DNA from 3 places in the Actinosynnema sp. CA-299493 genome. Region 3 is predicted to be linked to each of the others. Evidence: riboswitches for the same ligand, from Rfam matches in the RefSeq annotation. Region 3 holds a riboswitch; each other region holds the start of a gene.
What was found. A riboswitch is a leader RNA that binds a small molecule or an ion and turns the genes downstream of it on or off. The one in region 3 is predicted to bind glycine.

Region 1 (4,223 bases), 720 kb from region 3:
GAGGCGGTCGTGAAGGCGATCGAGGCGGTCCTGCCGTAACCCGGCGGTGTGGGAGGCGACCGGTCGGCCGCCTCCCACGCACGGGTCAGCACTCGATGACGTTGACGGCCAGCCCGCCGCGAGCGGTCTCCTTGTATTTGCTCTTCATGTCCTTGCCCGTCTCACGCATGGTCTTGATGACCTTGTCCAACGACACGAAGTGCGAGCCGTCGCCGCGCAGCGCCATCCGCGCCGCCGTGATCGCCTTGATCGACGCCAGCGCGTTGCGCTCGATGCACGGGATCTGCACCAGTCCCCCGATCGGGTCGCACGTCAGCCCCAGGTTGTGCTCCATGGCGATCTCGGCCGCGTTCTCCACCTGCTCCGGCGTGCCGCCCATGACCTCGGCCAGCCCGCCCGCCGCCATCGAGCACGCCGAACCGACCTCGCCCTGGCACCCGACCTCGGCGCCGGAGATCGACGCGTTCTCCTTGAACAGCACGCCGACCGCCCCCGCCGTCAGCAGGAACCGCACCACGCCGTCGTCGGACGCGCCCGGCACGAAGCGGGTGTAATAGTGCAGCACCGCGGGCACGATGCCAGCCGCGCCGTTGGTCGGCGCGGTCACCACGCGACCGCCTGCGGCGTTCTCCTCGTTCACCGCCAGCGCGAACAGCGTCACCCAGTCCATCACCCGCAACGGGTCCGTGGCGTAGTGCTCGGCGGCCATCCGCTGCCGCATCTCGGCCGCGCGCCGCCGCACCTTCAAGCCACCGGGCAGCACACCGGTCCGAGTGCAGCCGCGCTCGACGCACTGCTGCATCACGTCCCAGATCCCCAGCAGCCCCGAGCGCACCGACTCCTCGCCACGCCACGACAGCTCGTTGGCCAGCATGACCTCGCTGATCGACAGCCCGGTCTCCCGGCACCGCGCCAGCAGCTCGTCACCCGTCCGGAACGGGTGCGCGACCGGCGTCTCGTCGGCCTTGATCCGGTCGGCGCCGGTGGCCGTGTCGTCCACCACGAACCCGCCGCCGACGGAGTAGTACACCGCCGAGTCGACCACGGCGTCACCCGAGTGGGCGGTGAAGCTCATGCCGTTGGGGTGCAGCGGCAACGACTTGCGCCGGTGCATCACCAGGTCGGTGTCCTCGGTGAACGCGATCTCCCGCGCGCCGGCCAGCCGCAGCCGTCCGGTGGCGCGGATCTCCGCCACCCGCCGCTCGGCCTCTTCAGGGTCGACCTCCTCCGGCCGGCAGCCCTCCAGTCCGAGCAGCACCGCCTTGGGGCTGCCGTGCCCGTGCCCGGTCGCGCCGAGCGAGCCGAACAGCTCCACGTGCACCCGGTCGACCGAGGCCGACGAGGGCCGCAGCCGGTCCGCGAACATCATCGCCGCGCGCATCGGGCCCACCGTGTGCGAGCTCGACGGTCCGATGCCCACGGAGAACAGGTCGAACACGCTGATCGCCATGACGTCAGTCCCCGGTCAGTTCCGCGTACTTCGCCGCGGTCAGCAGCCCGGACGCGTCGGTCACGGCCACCTTGAACAGCCAACCGGCGCCGTACGGGTCGTTGTTGATCAGCGACGGGTCGTTGACAGCGGTCGGGTTGACCTCCACCACCTCGCCGCTGACCGGCGCGTACAGGTCGCTGACCGACTTGGTCGACTCCAGCTCGCCGCACACCTCGCCGGACGTCACCACGGCGCCGACCTCGGGCAGCTCCACGAACACGATGTCACCCAGCGAGTCCGCCGCGTACGACGTGATGCCGACCGCCACCGGGTCCTGGGTACCCGGCGCCCAGTCCACCCACTCGTGCTCGGGCGTGTACAGCAGGTTGTCCGGAAAAGTCACGACAGCGCTCCCTCACGGCAAGGTCCACCCAGAGCCCCACTCTGTCCTTGGACCTGAGAGCTTCACCGGGTCGTCGCGACGGCTGACCGTCGATCCGTTCCGGCTTGCACCGTGGGTGCGCGCGGTTGGGCGCGCTTTCCAGAGTCGCCTCACCCGAGCGGTTCTCGCTGCCTGAGAGTGTGCGGGGTACTTGCTCCTTCGGCGCCCCGGCACGTTCACCGAGGTCTCTCCCGCGCGGGTTCCGGCGCTCCTGGCGCGCCGCGGCCGATGTTCAGTTGGTTGGCCCGCACGCTAGGTGCCGGGCCCGACGGGTGTCAACGCGCCACCGGACTTGTCCGGACCGCACAACCGCGCACCGGCCCGTTGGTGCTCGCGGCACGATGACACCGGGTACCCGTTACCGGACCTTTGGTGTAACAACGGCCGAAGGAGCCCACCGTGCGGATCGCCGTCCCCCGCGAGATCAAGAACCACGAGTACCGCGTCGCGCTGACCCCGGCGGGCGCGCACGAGCTGACCCAGCGCGGTCACGACGTGGTGGTCGAGACCGGCGCGGGCCTCGGTTCGGCCATCACCGACGAGGAGTACCTGGCCGCCGGCGCGAAGGTGCTGCCCGGCGCGGACGACGTGTGGGCCGAGGGCGACCTGGTGCTCAAGGTCAAGGAGCCGATCGCCGAGGAGTACCCGCGGCTGCGCAAGGGCCAGGTCCTGTTCACGTACCTGCACCTGGCCGCCGACCGGCCGCTGACGCGGGCGTTGCTGGACTCCGGCACCACCGCCGTCGCCTACGAGACCGTGCAGACCCCGAACGGCGCGCTGCCGCTGCTGGCGCCGATGTCGGAGGTGGCGGGCAGGCTCGCGCCGCAGGTGGGCGCGTACTCGCTGATGAAGCCGTCCGGCGGGCGCGGCGTGCTGCCCGGCGGCGTGCCCGGCGTGCACCCGGCGCGGGTGGTCGTGATCGGCGGCGGCGTGGCGGGCCTGAACGCGGCGGCGATCGCCGTGGGCATGGGCGCGGACGTGCAGGTCCTGGACACCAACGTGGACCGGCTGCGGCACATCGACGCCCTCTACCAGGGCCGCCTGCGCACCGTGACGTCCAACCGGTACGCCGTCGAGGAGGCCGTCCGCGAGGCCGATCTGGTCATCGGCGCGGTGCTGGTGCCCGGCGCGAAGGCGCCGAAGCTGGTCGGCAACGACCTGGTGGCCGGCATGAGGCCCGGCTCCGTCCTCGTGGACATCGCGATCGACCAGGGCGGCTGCTTCGCCGACTCGCGGCCGACCACGCACGACGACCCGACCTACCAGGTGCACGACACCGTCTTCTACTGCGTGGCGAACATGCCCGGCGCCGTGCCGCGCACGTCGACCTACGCGCTGACCAACGTGACGCTGCCGTACGCCGTCGCGCTGGCCGACCTGGGCTGGGAGGCGGCGCTGCGCGGGGACGCGTCGCTGGCGCTCGGCCTGAACGCGCACGAGGGCCTGCTGACCAACCTGCCGGTCGCCCAGGCGCACGGGATGACCCACACGCCGGTCGACCTCTGATACCCACTACCGCGAAGGGCCCCGCTCACAGCACGTGAGCGGGGCCCTTCGGCAAGAAAGACGGCCCGCTCAACCAGCCTGGGGGTCACTGGGAGCGGGCCGCGTGACCAATCCTAGCCGGGAACCGGGGTCCCTGCCCAGCGGCCCCACCTATCCGGCGCACATTTCGCCCGGCGGTGGCAACACGCCGTGTGCACGCTCAAGCAATCGAGTGAACTTGGGTGATAACAGGTAAGTCACGACACCCCGGTGACCGATGGACAGGTCGGAACCCCGTAGCTACCGAGCGGGGTCGTCCGCTCGCGCGGCGCCCCGCCGCGCCACCTCCGATCGGAGCGAGATGGCTGAACCCGAGGGCTGGATCGACTGCCACGACCCGTTCGGGCGGGACCGGTCGATGACCGTGCTCGTCGAGGACGACCGAGTTCTGCTGGTCGCGCCACCCGGTGAGTCCGCTGTGATGTCGGTCACGCAGACGCGCAGGCTGCACCGCCTGCTCGACCAAGTCGCCGACAGGATGTGACGGGCGTGGACGAAGCGCTGCGCGCCGCCGTGCTGCGCCGGCTGGCGTTGCTGGACGAGGTCGCCGAGACCGGCGAGGCGGACGCCCTCGTGCCGCTCGCGCGGTCCGAGATCCACCGCCTGGCCGACGGCTGGCGGCTGCTGCTGACCGTGCACCAACCCGATCCGGACGGCCGCTGCGGCGCGTGCCCCGGCATCCTGCGGCACAAGAAGTGGCCGTGCCAGGTGTGGACGATGGCCCACCAGCACCTCATAGGCGACGGTCTGCCGCACCGCGAACGCCGCCGCCCACTCCGCACGCTGCGCCATTCGAGGGACGTC
Region 2 (4,223 bases), 260 kb from region 3:
ACGCTGGTCACGCCGCTCTGTCGGTCTCGCAACCCCCGCCGGTCTCGTCCGCCTCGCCTGTAGCCGCCTGACCGCCGCGTGTGCCTCCTGCACCGGCTTCTGCCTGCTTGCCCACGCCGGTCCACGGCTCGCCGCCCTGGCCCGCATCCCGGCCTCTGCCTGTCTCACCGCCCTTGCCTGGTCTCGCCGGCCCACTGGGTCTCGCCGATCCGCCGGACTCGCGGACCCCTCCGAGTCTGGCTGGCCCCGCTGGTCTCGCGGACCCCGCCTGGTCTCGCCGGCCCCCGCCGGATTCGGAGACCCGGCCTGATCTCGCGCGGCCTGCCGGATTTGCGGACCTCGCCTGGTTTCGCTGACCCGGCTGGGCTCGCGGATGCAGTGCCCCGGACCGTGCCAGTTCCGTCGGCTCGCGTTACCCGCGCCGCTGAACCCTGCTTGCCCCTGCTTGTCCGCGCTTGCCCGTGCTTTCGCAGAGGTCCCCGCCCAGGGGATCCCTGTTTTCGACCCTGCCACGTGGCACCGACGAATTCCGGGCGGCGGTCGCTGCCTGTGGACAACTGGGTGGGTGGGGTGGCTCCCTCGGCGGTGCGAGTGCCGGGGCTGTGAACAAGCGGGTCGGGTGCTTGACAAAACCGGTCGGTTTCGGCGACGTCGGTGGAGGGTCGGAGCGTCGGTCCCGTGCCGTGAACGGTGGTCCGAAGGCGTGTGCGGTGCGTTGTGGATGAAGGCCGCATGACACCTCTGGGCGTCACGCACCTGGGTTACACAACGTCAATGTTGATCCGCTAAACGATCACTAAACGTCACCCGAATGGCTTACGACTGCCGACTCTCTCAACCTCAACCTCACGTCGAGGTCAGACACGTCCCGCGCGTCGCGTTGACCTGCCACCTGGGCGGTCTTACCGTCGAACTCAGGTGAATTGCCACGGTGTGATTCGGACACCGCGGCGGCTTCACGTTGGTCGCCGGTCGTCGTGACCGGACCGAGGGGAGGCAGGCGTGGTCGAGGAAGCGCCCATCCGGGCCGGATCCGGCGAACAGGGTGAGCTGTTCCCGGACTCCTCGCTGCCGGACGAACTGGTCGGGTACCGCGGCCCCGCCGCGTGCCAGATCGCGGGCATCACCTACCGCCAGCTGGACTACTGGGCGCGCACGGGGTTGGTCAACCCGACCATAAGGAGTGCCCACGGCTCCGGCAGCCAACGGCTCTACTCGTTCAAGGACATCCTGGTCCTCAAGGTAGTCAAGCGGCTGCTGGACACCGGTGTCTCGCTGCAGAACATCCGGGTCGCGGTCGACCACCTGCGTCGCCGCGGCGTGCAGGACCTGGCCCGGATCACGTTGTTCAGCGACGGCACCACCGTCTACGAGTGCACGTCGCCGGAAGAGGTGGTCGACCTGCTCCAAGGCGGCCAAGGGGTGTTCGGCATCGCGGTCTCCGGCGCGATGCGCGAGATCAGCGGCACGATCCACGACTTCCCCGCCGAGCGCGCGGACGGCGCGGAGATCGTGGAGCCCGCCAACGACGAGCTGTCCCGCCGCCGTCGGACCAGGGCCATCGGCTGACGGGAGCCCGCCGGCGGGCAGGTGGCGACCGGTGCCACGCGGTGAGATCCACGTCGCGCCGGCGGTACCGTTCACCCACCTGCCGGGTAGGATTTCGCGCGTAGTCGCTTTATCCCGTGCGGGAGAGTCCGAGCCAGTCTCGGCGCCGAAGGAGCAAATCCTCCCCGGAACCTCTCAGGCGCAAGGACCGTGCGGGTGAGACGCCTCTGGAAAGCGGGTCGGCCACCACCGACCGACCCCGCCGACGGTGCAAGCCCGACAGCCGGGTGAAGCTCTCAGGCGCCCGCCGCCGGGCAGAAGACAGAGGGGGAGGGCAACGGCAGAAGTCTGCCCGGAGCCCTGGAGGCCAGCACCGATGACGCAGGACCGCATCCCCCTCGCCGCACTCGAGCACGGCACCCCGTTCGCCGACCGGCACGTGGGCCCGCGGCCCGCCGAGCTGGCCCGCATCCTCGACGTGATCGGCGTCGGCTCGCTGGAGGAGCTGGCGCAGCACGCCGTCCCCGAGTCGATCCGCGAGCGCGACCTGGTGCTGGACCTGCCCGCGCCCGCCACCGAGACCGAGGCGCTGGCCGAACTGCGCGCCCTCGCCGCGCGCAACCGCCCGATGACGCAGATGATCGGGCTCGGCTACTACGGCACCACCACGCCGCCGGTGATCCGCCGCAACGTGCTGGAGAGCCCCGCCTGGTACACCGCGTACACGCCGTACCAGCCGGAGATCTCCCAGGGCCGCCTCGAAGCCCTGCTGAACTTCCAGACGATGGTCGCCGACCTGACCGGCCTGCCGCTGGCCAACGCGTCCATGCTGGACGAGTCCACCGCCGCCGCCGAGGCGATGACGCTGGTCCGCCGCGCGGGACGGTCGAAGTCGACCAAGTTCGTGGTGGACGCCGACACGCTGCCGCAGACGCTGGCCGTCATCGAGACGCGCGCCGAGCCGCTGGGCATCGAGATCGTGACCGCCGACCTGTCGCAGGGCATCGAGGGCCTCGGCCTCGGCGGCGACTTCTTCGGCGTGCTGCTGTCCTACCCCGGCGCGTCCGGCGTGGTGCGCGACCACGCGACGGTCGTCGAGGAGATCCACAAGGCCGGCGCGCAGGCCGTCGTCGCCGCCGACCTGCTGGCGTTGACGCTGCTGCGGCCCCCCGGCGAGATCGGCGCGGACGTCGTCATCGGCACCACGCAGAGGTTCGGCGTGCCGGTCGGGTTCGGCGGGCCGCACGCCGGCTACATGGCCGTGCGCCAGGGCTTGGAGCGGCAGCTGCCCGGACGGCTCGTCGGCGTGTCCGTGGACGCGGACGGCTCGCTCGCCTACCGCCTCGCGCTGCAGACGCGCGAGCAGCACATCCGCCGGGAGAAGGCGACCAGCAACATCTGCACCGCGCAGGTCCTGCTCGCGGTGATCGCGTCGATGTACGCGGTGTACCACGGTCCGGAAGGGCTGAAGGCCATCGCGACCCGGGCCCACCGGATGGCGACCGTGCTGGCCGCCGGTCTGCTGGAGGGTGGCGTCGAGGTCGTGCACGGCGAGTTCTTCGACACCGTGCGCGCCCGGGTGGAGGGCCGTGCCGCCGCCGTCGTCTCCGCCGCGCGCGACCTCGGCGTGAACCTATGGCAGGTGGACGACGACGTGGTGTCCATCGCGTGCGACGAGACCACCACGCGGGAGCACCTGGTCGCGGTGTGGCAGGCGTTCGGCGTGACGGTCGGCGACGTGGACGGCCTGGACGCCGACACCGCCGACGGCATCCCCGCCGACCTGCGCCGCACCAGCGACTACCTGACCCACCCGGTGTTCCACGCGCACCGCTCCGAGACCGCGTTGCTGCGCTACCTGCGCGCGCTGTCGGACAAGGACGTGGCGCTGGACCGCAGCATGATCCCGCTGGGCTCGTGCACGATGAAGCTCAACGCCACGGCCGAGATGGAGCCGGTCACGTGGCCGGAGTTCGCCGACCTGCACCCGTTCGCGCCCGCGTCGGACGCCGAGGGGCTGCTGACGATCGTCGGTGACCTGGAGCGGTGGCTGGCCGAGGTGACCGGGTACGACGCGGTGTCGTTGCAGCCCAACGCGGGCAGCCAGGGCGAGTTCGCGGGCCTGCTGGCGATCCGCGCCTACCACCTGGCCAACGGCGACTCGCACCGCGACGTGTGCCTGATCCCGTCGAGCGCGCACGGCACCAACGCCGCGTCCGCCGTGATGGCCGGGATGCGGGTCGTGGTCGTCAAGTGCGACGACCACGGCAACGTGGACGTCGAGCACCTGCGTTCGACGATCGACGCGCACCGCGACTCGCTGGCCGCGATCATGATCACCTACCCGTCGACGCACGGCGTGTACGAGGACACCGTGCGCGAGGTGTGCGGGCTGGTGCACGACGCGGGCGGCCAGGTGTACGTGGACGGCGCGAACCTCAACGCGCTGATCGGGTTGGCGCAGTACGGCAAGTTCGGGTCGGACGTGTCGCACCTGAACCTGCACAAGACGTTCTGCATCCCGCACGGCGGCGGTGGTCCGGGCGTCGGGCCGATCGGCGTGCGCTCGCACCTGGCGCCGTTCCTGCCGAACCACCCGTTGCAGCCGTCGGCCGGTCCGGCGACCGGTGTCGGCCCGATCAGCGCCGCGCCGTGGGGCTCGGCGTCGATCCTGC
Region 3 (4,223 bases):
TCACCAGGGGCAGCTGGTTGGTGTCGGCGAAGAACTCGCCGCGCACGCCCTCCGCGTCGAAACCGCTCATCGGGCCCGCCGCGAGACCGGCCGCGCGGACGCCGACGATGAAGTAGCCGACCTGGAGCAGCGCGCTCGTCCTGGCCGCCTCGGCGCGCCTCGCGTCGTCCGCGAACGCCGCCTTCGCGCCCGGGTAGTGCGGGAACGTCGTGGCGAGGTGCTCGTGGAAGTCGGTGTCGGCCGCCAGGACCGCGGTCACCGGCGCGGCGACGGTCTTGGCGCGGTTGCCCTCCGCCATGTGCGGCGCGAGGCGGGCCTTGGCGTCCTCGCCCCGGACGAACAGCACGCGCAGCGGCTGGCTGTTCATCGCGGTCGGACCCCACTTCACGAGGTCGTAGACGGCGCGGAGCTGCTCGTCGGTCACCGGCTCGTCGGTGAACGCGTTCGCCGTGCGCGCCTCGCGGAACAGCAGGTCCTGTGCGTCGCGCGGCAGTGCCAGGGCGTCGAGGGTCGCGGTCATGGTGCCTCTTTCGGTTGTCCCGTACGCGGGTTGCGCACGGGACAACCTCCAGTATCCGCGAGCTATTTCGTGTCGTCGTTCACAGGGTCGGGTACAGCGGGTGCTTGGCGGCCAGCACCTCGACCCGCGAGCGCAGCTCCGCCAGGTCCGGTGAGGACCCCAGCGCCGCCGCGATGACATCCGACACCTCGGCGAAGTCGGCCGCGCCGAACCCGCGCGTGGCCAGCGCCGGCGTGCCGATGCGCAGGCCGGAGGTCACCATCGGCGGGCGCGGGTCGTTCGGCACCGCGTTGCGGTTGACCGTGATGCCCACCTCGTGCAGCCGGTCCTCGGCCTGCTTGCCGTCCAGTTCGGACCCCACCAGGTCCACCAGCACGAGGTGCACGTCCGTGCCGCCGGTGAGCACCTTCACACCCGCCGCCGCCGCGTCGGGCTGGGACAGCCGCTCGGCGAGGATCTTCGCGCCCTCGACCGTGCGCCGCTGGCGGTCGGCGAACTCGGGCGACGCGGCGTGCTTGAACGCCACCGCCTTGCCCGCGATCACGTGCTCCAGCGGACCGCCCTGCTGACCCGGGAACACCGCCGAGTTGATCTTCTTCGCCAGGTCGGCCTCGTTGGTCAGGATCACGCCGCCGCGCGGGCCGCCGAGCGTCTTGTGCGTGGTCGTGGTCACGACGTGCGCGTGCGGCACGGGGCTCGGGTGCAGGCCCGCCGCCACCAGGCCGGCGAAGTGCGCCATGTCGACCATGAGGTACGCGCCCACCGCGTCGGCGATCCGGCGGAACTCGGCGAAGTCCAGCTGACGCGGGTACGCCGACCAGCCGGCCACGATCAGCTTCGGCTTGTGCTCGGTCGCCAGCCGCTCCACCTCGGCCATGTCGACCCGGCCGTCGGAGTCCGACACGTGGTAGGGCACCACGTTGTAGAGCTTGCCGGAGAAGTTGATCCGCATGCCGTGGGTGAGGTGGCCGCCGTGCGCGAGGTCGAGGCCCAGGATCGTGTCGCCCGGCTGGATCAGGGCGAACATCGCGCACGCGTTGGCCTGCGCGCCCGAGTGCGGCTGCACGTTCGCGAAACCGGCGCCGAACAGCGCCTTGACCCGCTCGATCGCCAGCCGCTCGATCACGTCGACGTTCTCGCAGCCGCCGTAGTAGCGCCGGCCGGGGTAGCCCTCGGCGTACTTGTTCGTCAGCACCGACCCCTGCGCCTGGAGCACCGACACCGGCGTGAAGTTCTCCGAGGCGATCATCTCCAGCGTGCTCTGCTGCCGGTGCAGCTCGGCGGCGACGGCGTCCGCGACCTCCGGGTCGAACTCCGCGAGGGAGGTGTTGAAGTGCTCGGACATGTGTGGGGTCTCCCTTACGAGGTGCGCTTGTAGAAGGGCAGTGCGACGACTTCGACCGGCTCGTGCCTGCCGCGGACGTCCACCGAGAGCCGCGTGCCCGGCTCGGTGTTGCCGACGGTGACGTACGCCATCGCCACCGAGTAGCCCAGGGTCGGCGACAACGCGCCGCTGGTCACCTCGCCGATCCGGGCGCCGGACGCGTCCAGCACCGGGTAACCGTGCCGCGGCGCGCGGCGCGAGTCGGTCTTCAGGCCGACCAGGACCTGGTCGGCGCCCTGCTCGGCGACGGCGGCCAGCGCGTCGCGGCCGACGAAGTCGCCCGGCTTGTCCAGCTTCACCACCCGGCCGAGGTTCGCCTGGAACGGCGTGCGGTCGCGGCCGAGCTCGTTGCCGTACAGCGGCATCCCGGCCTCCAGCCGCAGCGTGTCGCGGCAGCCGAGGCCGGCGGGCTTGAGGTCGTGCGGCGCGCCCGCCGCCAGCAGGGCCTGCCAGACGTGCGCGGCGTCGTCCGGCGCGACGAACAGCTCGAAGCCGTCCTCGCCGGTGTAGCCGGTGCGGGCCAGCAGCACGGGCCTGCCCGCGACCTCGGTCGGGTACGACGCGTAGTACTTCACCGCGGCCAGGTCGGTCGGCGTGAGGCCGGCGAGGATGGCGGTGGCCTTCGGGCCCTGCACGGCGAGCAGCGCGTAGTCGGTCGAGGCGTCGGTCACCGTCGCGTCGAAGCCCTTCGCCCGCTCGACCAGGGCCTCGTGCACGACGGCGGCGTTCGAGGCGTTGGCCACGACGAGGTACTCGGCGTCACCGGTGCGGTACACGATCAGGTCGTCGATCACACCGCCGTCGGCCTCGCAGATCATCGTGTACCGGGCGCGGCCGACGCCGATCGCGGACGCGTGGCCGACCAGGGCGTGGTCCAGCGCGGCGCCCGCCTCCGGGCCGGTGAGCAGGATCTCACCCATGTGGGTCAGGTCGAACAGGCCTGCCGACGTGCGCACCGCGTGGTGCTCGGCCAGCTCGCTGTCGTAGCGCAGCGGCATCCGCCAGCCCGCGAAGTCGGTGAACATGGCCCCCAACGCCTCGTGTTCGGCGTGCAGGGGCGTGCGGCGGCTTTCCATCAGGCGGGCCCTCCCTGGGTGCGGACATGCCGATGGGCCGACCGGTCGGGTCGACGGGCGGGCACGTCCGAGAGATTCACGAGCGAAAGGATGACACGGTCCACCGGAGACTCCTCGTCGAGTGAGCCTCCCCCTCTGCCATGAGCCTGAGAGCTTCGCCGCCGGGTGAGGACGGCTTGCACCGTGGGCGAGGCGCACCGGGTGCGCCTGCTTTCCAGAGTTGCCTTCGTCGCGCGGTACCTGTGCCTGAGAGATTCCGGGGAGGAGTTGCTCCTTCGGCGCCCCGCTCGGGGACTCTCCCGCGTGACATCGACGGCCGTGTTCAGTTGGTACCGCCAGACGCTAGGGGTGCCCGGCGGGCGGGGTCAAGCCCGGTCACAGGCTCTTCTCGGCCCGGACGCTCTCGACCACCCTGCGCTCGGCGTAGAACGACACGAACGGGATCGTGCCCGCGAGCAGCACCAGCACCGTGCCCTTGATCGACCAGCGGGACTTGAGCGCGAGGTCGACGGTGAGCACCAGGTACACCGCGTAGAGGAAGCCGTGGATGGGGCCGATGACCTGCACCATGCCCGCGTTGCCGCCCGCGTACTTGGCGATCATGCCGACCACGAGCAGCAGCAGGCCGACACCGACCACGTAAGCCATGAACCGGAACCTGGTCAACGCGCCGCTCATCGCCCTACCTTCGCTCACCGCTGGTCCCGCGCGTTGAGCTCGGCGAGCATGCGGTTGTAGGCCGCGAGCTCGTCGTCCTCGTCATCCCGCACGGGCGCTCTGACGGGCTCAACGGTAACGACCGGCCGAGACGGCGCGGCCACCGGCTCCGGCGCGGCCTCGTCGGCGGCGTCCGTCGTCCCGGCGGCGGCCTCGGCCTCGCGCCGGGCGTCCAGCCTGCGGATGCGCCACACCATGAACGCGGGGAAGAGGCCGAACAGCGGCCACTGGAACACGTAACCCAGGTTCTGGAACGTGCCGCCGGCCTGGGAGAACCGGTCCCACTGCCAGTAGGCCAGGCCGCAGCACACGACCAGCGACGCCAGGCAGACGGCCGCGATGGCCAGGCGCTGAGGGGTGATGAGGCCTCGCACGCCTCAAGAGTACTTCGTGCCTCGCACGGGGCTGGGGCTCCCCGCACGGGAGCCCGCACCCTCCAAGGTAAGGGCTCCTCGACCTCAGGAGCCCGCCCCGACTCGTCGGACCTAGGCCACGCCGTCCCGGCGTTGCCTCTGCAACCTGGCCA

Region 1: another riboswitch for glycine. It lies ahead of gcvH (glycine cleavage system protein GcvH); the one in region 3 lies ahead of gcvT (glycine cleavage system aminomethyltransferase GcvT).
Region 2: another riboswitch for glycine. It lies ahead of gcvP (aminomethyl-transferring glycine dehydrogenase); the one in region 3 lies ahead of gcvT (glycine cleavage system aminomethyltransferase GcvT).

Annotation. Positions count from the first base shown of each region.
Region 1 covers NZ_CP191993.1:8,385,349-8,389,571, forward strand. The annotation lists gene ACQPYE_RS35870 (glutathione peroxidase) at 1-39, shown strand, start outside; gene ACQPYE_RS35875 (L-serine ammonia-lyase) at 86-1,450, opposite strand; gene gcvH (glycine cleavage system protein GcvH) at 1,455-1,835, opposite strand; glycine riboswitch at 1,984-2,078, opposite strand; gene ald (alanine dehydrogenase) at 2,274-3,380, shown strand; gene ACQPYE_RS35890 (hypothetical protein) at 3,721-3,903, shown strand; gene ACQPYE_RS35895 (hypothetical protein) at 3,909-4,223, shown strand, end outside.
Region 2 covers NZ_CP191993.1:7,407,609-7,411,831, reverse strand. The annotation lists gene ACQPYE_RS31175 (MerR family transcriptional regulator) at 1,003-1,569, shown strand; glycine riboswitch at 1,679-1,769, shown strand; gene gcvP (aminomethyl-transferring glycine dehydrogenase) at 1,925-4,223, shown strand, end outside.
Region 3 covers NZ_CP191993.1:7,662,821-7,667,043, forward strand. The annotation lists gene ACQPYE_RS32380 (malonic semialdehyde reductase) at 1-520, opposite strand, end outside; gene glyA (serine hydroxymethyltransferase) at 600-1,865, opposite strand; gene gcvT (glycine cleavage system aminomethyltransferase GcvT) at 1,880-2,980, opposite strand; glycine riboswitch at 3,109-3,203, opposite strand; glycine riboswitch at 3,205-3,292, opposite strand; gene ACQPYE_RS32395 (DUF3817 domain-containing protein) at 3,356-3,658, opposite strand; gene ACQPYE_RS32400 (hypothetical protein) at 3,673-4,071, opposite strand; gene ACQPYE_RS32405 (helix-turn-helix transcriptional regulator) at 4,183-4,223, opposite strand, start outside.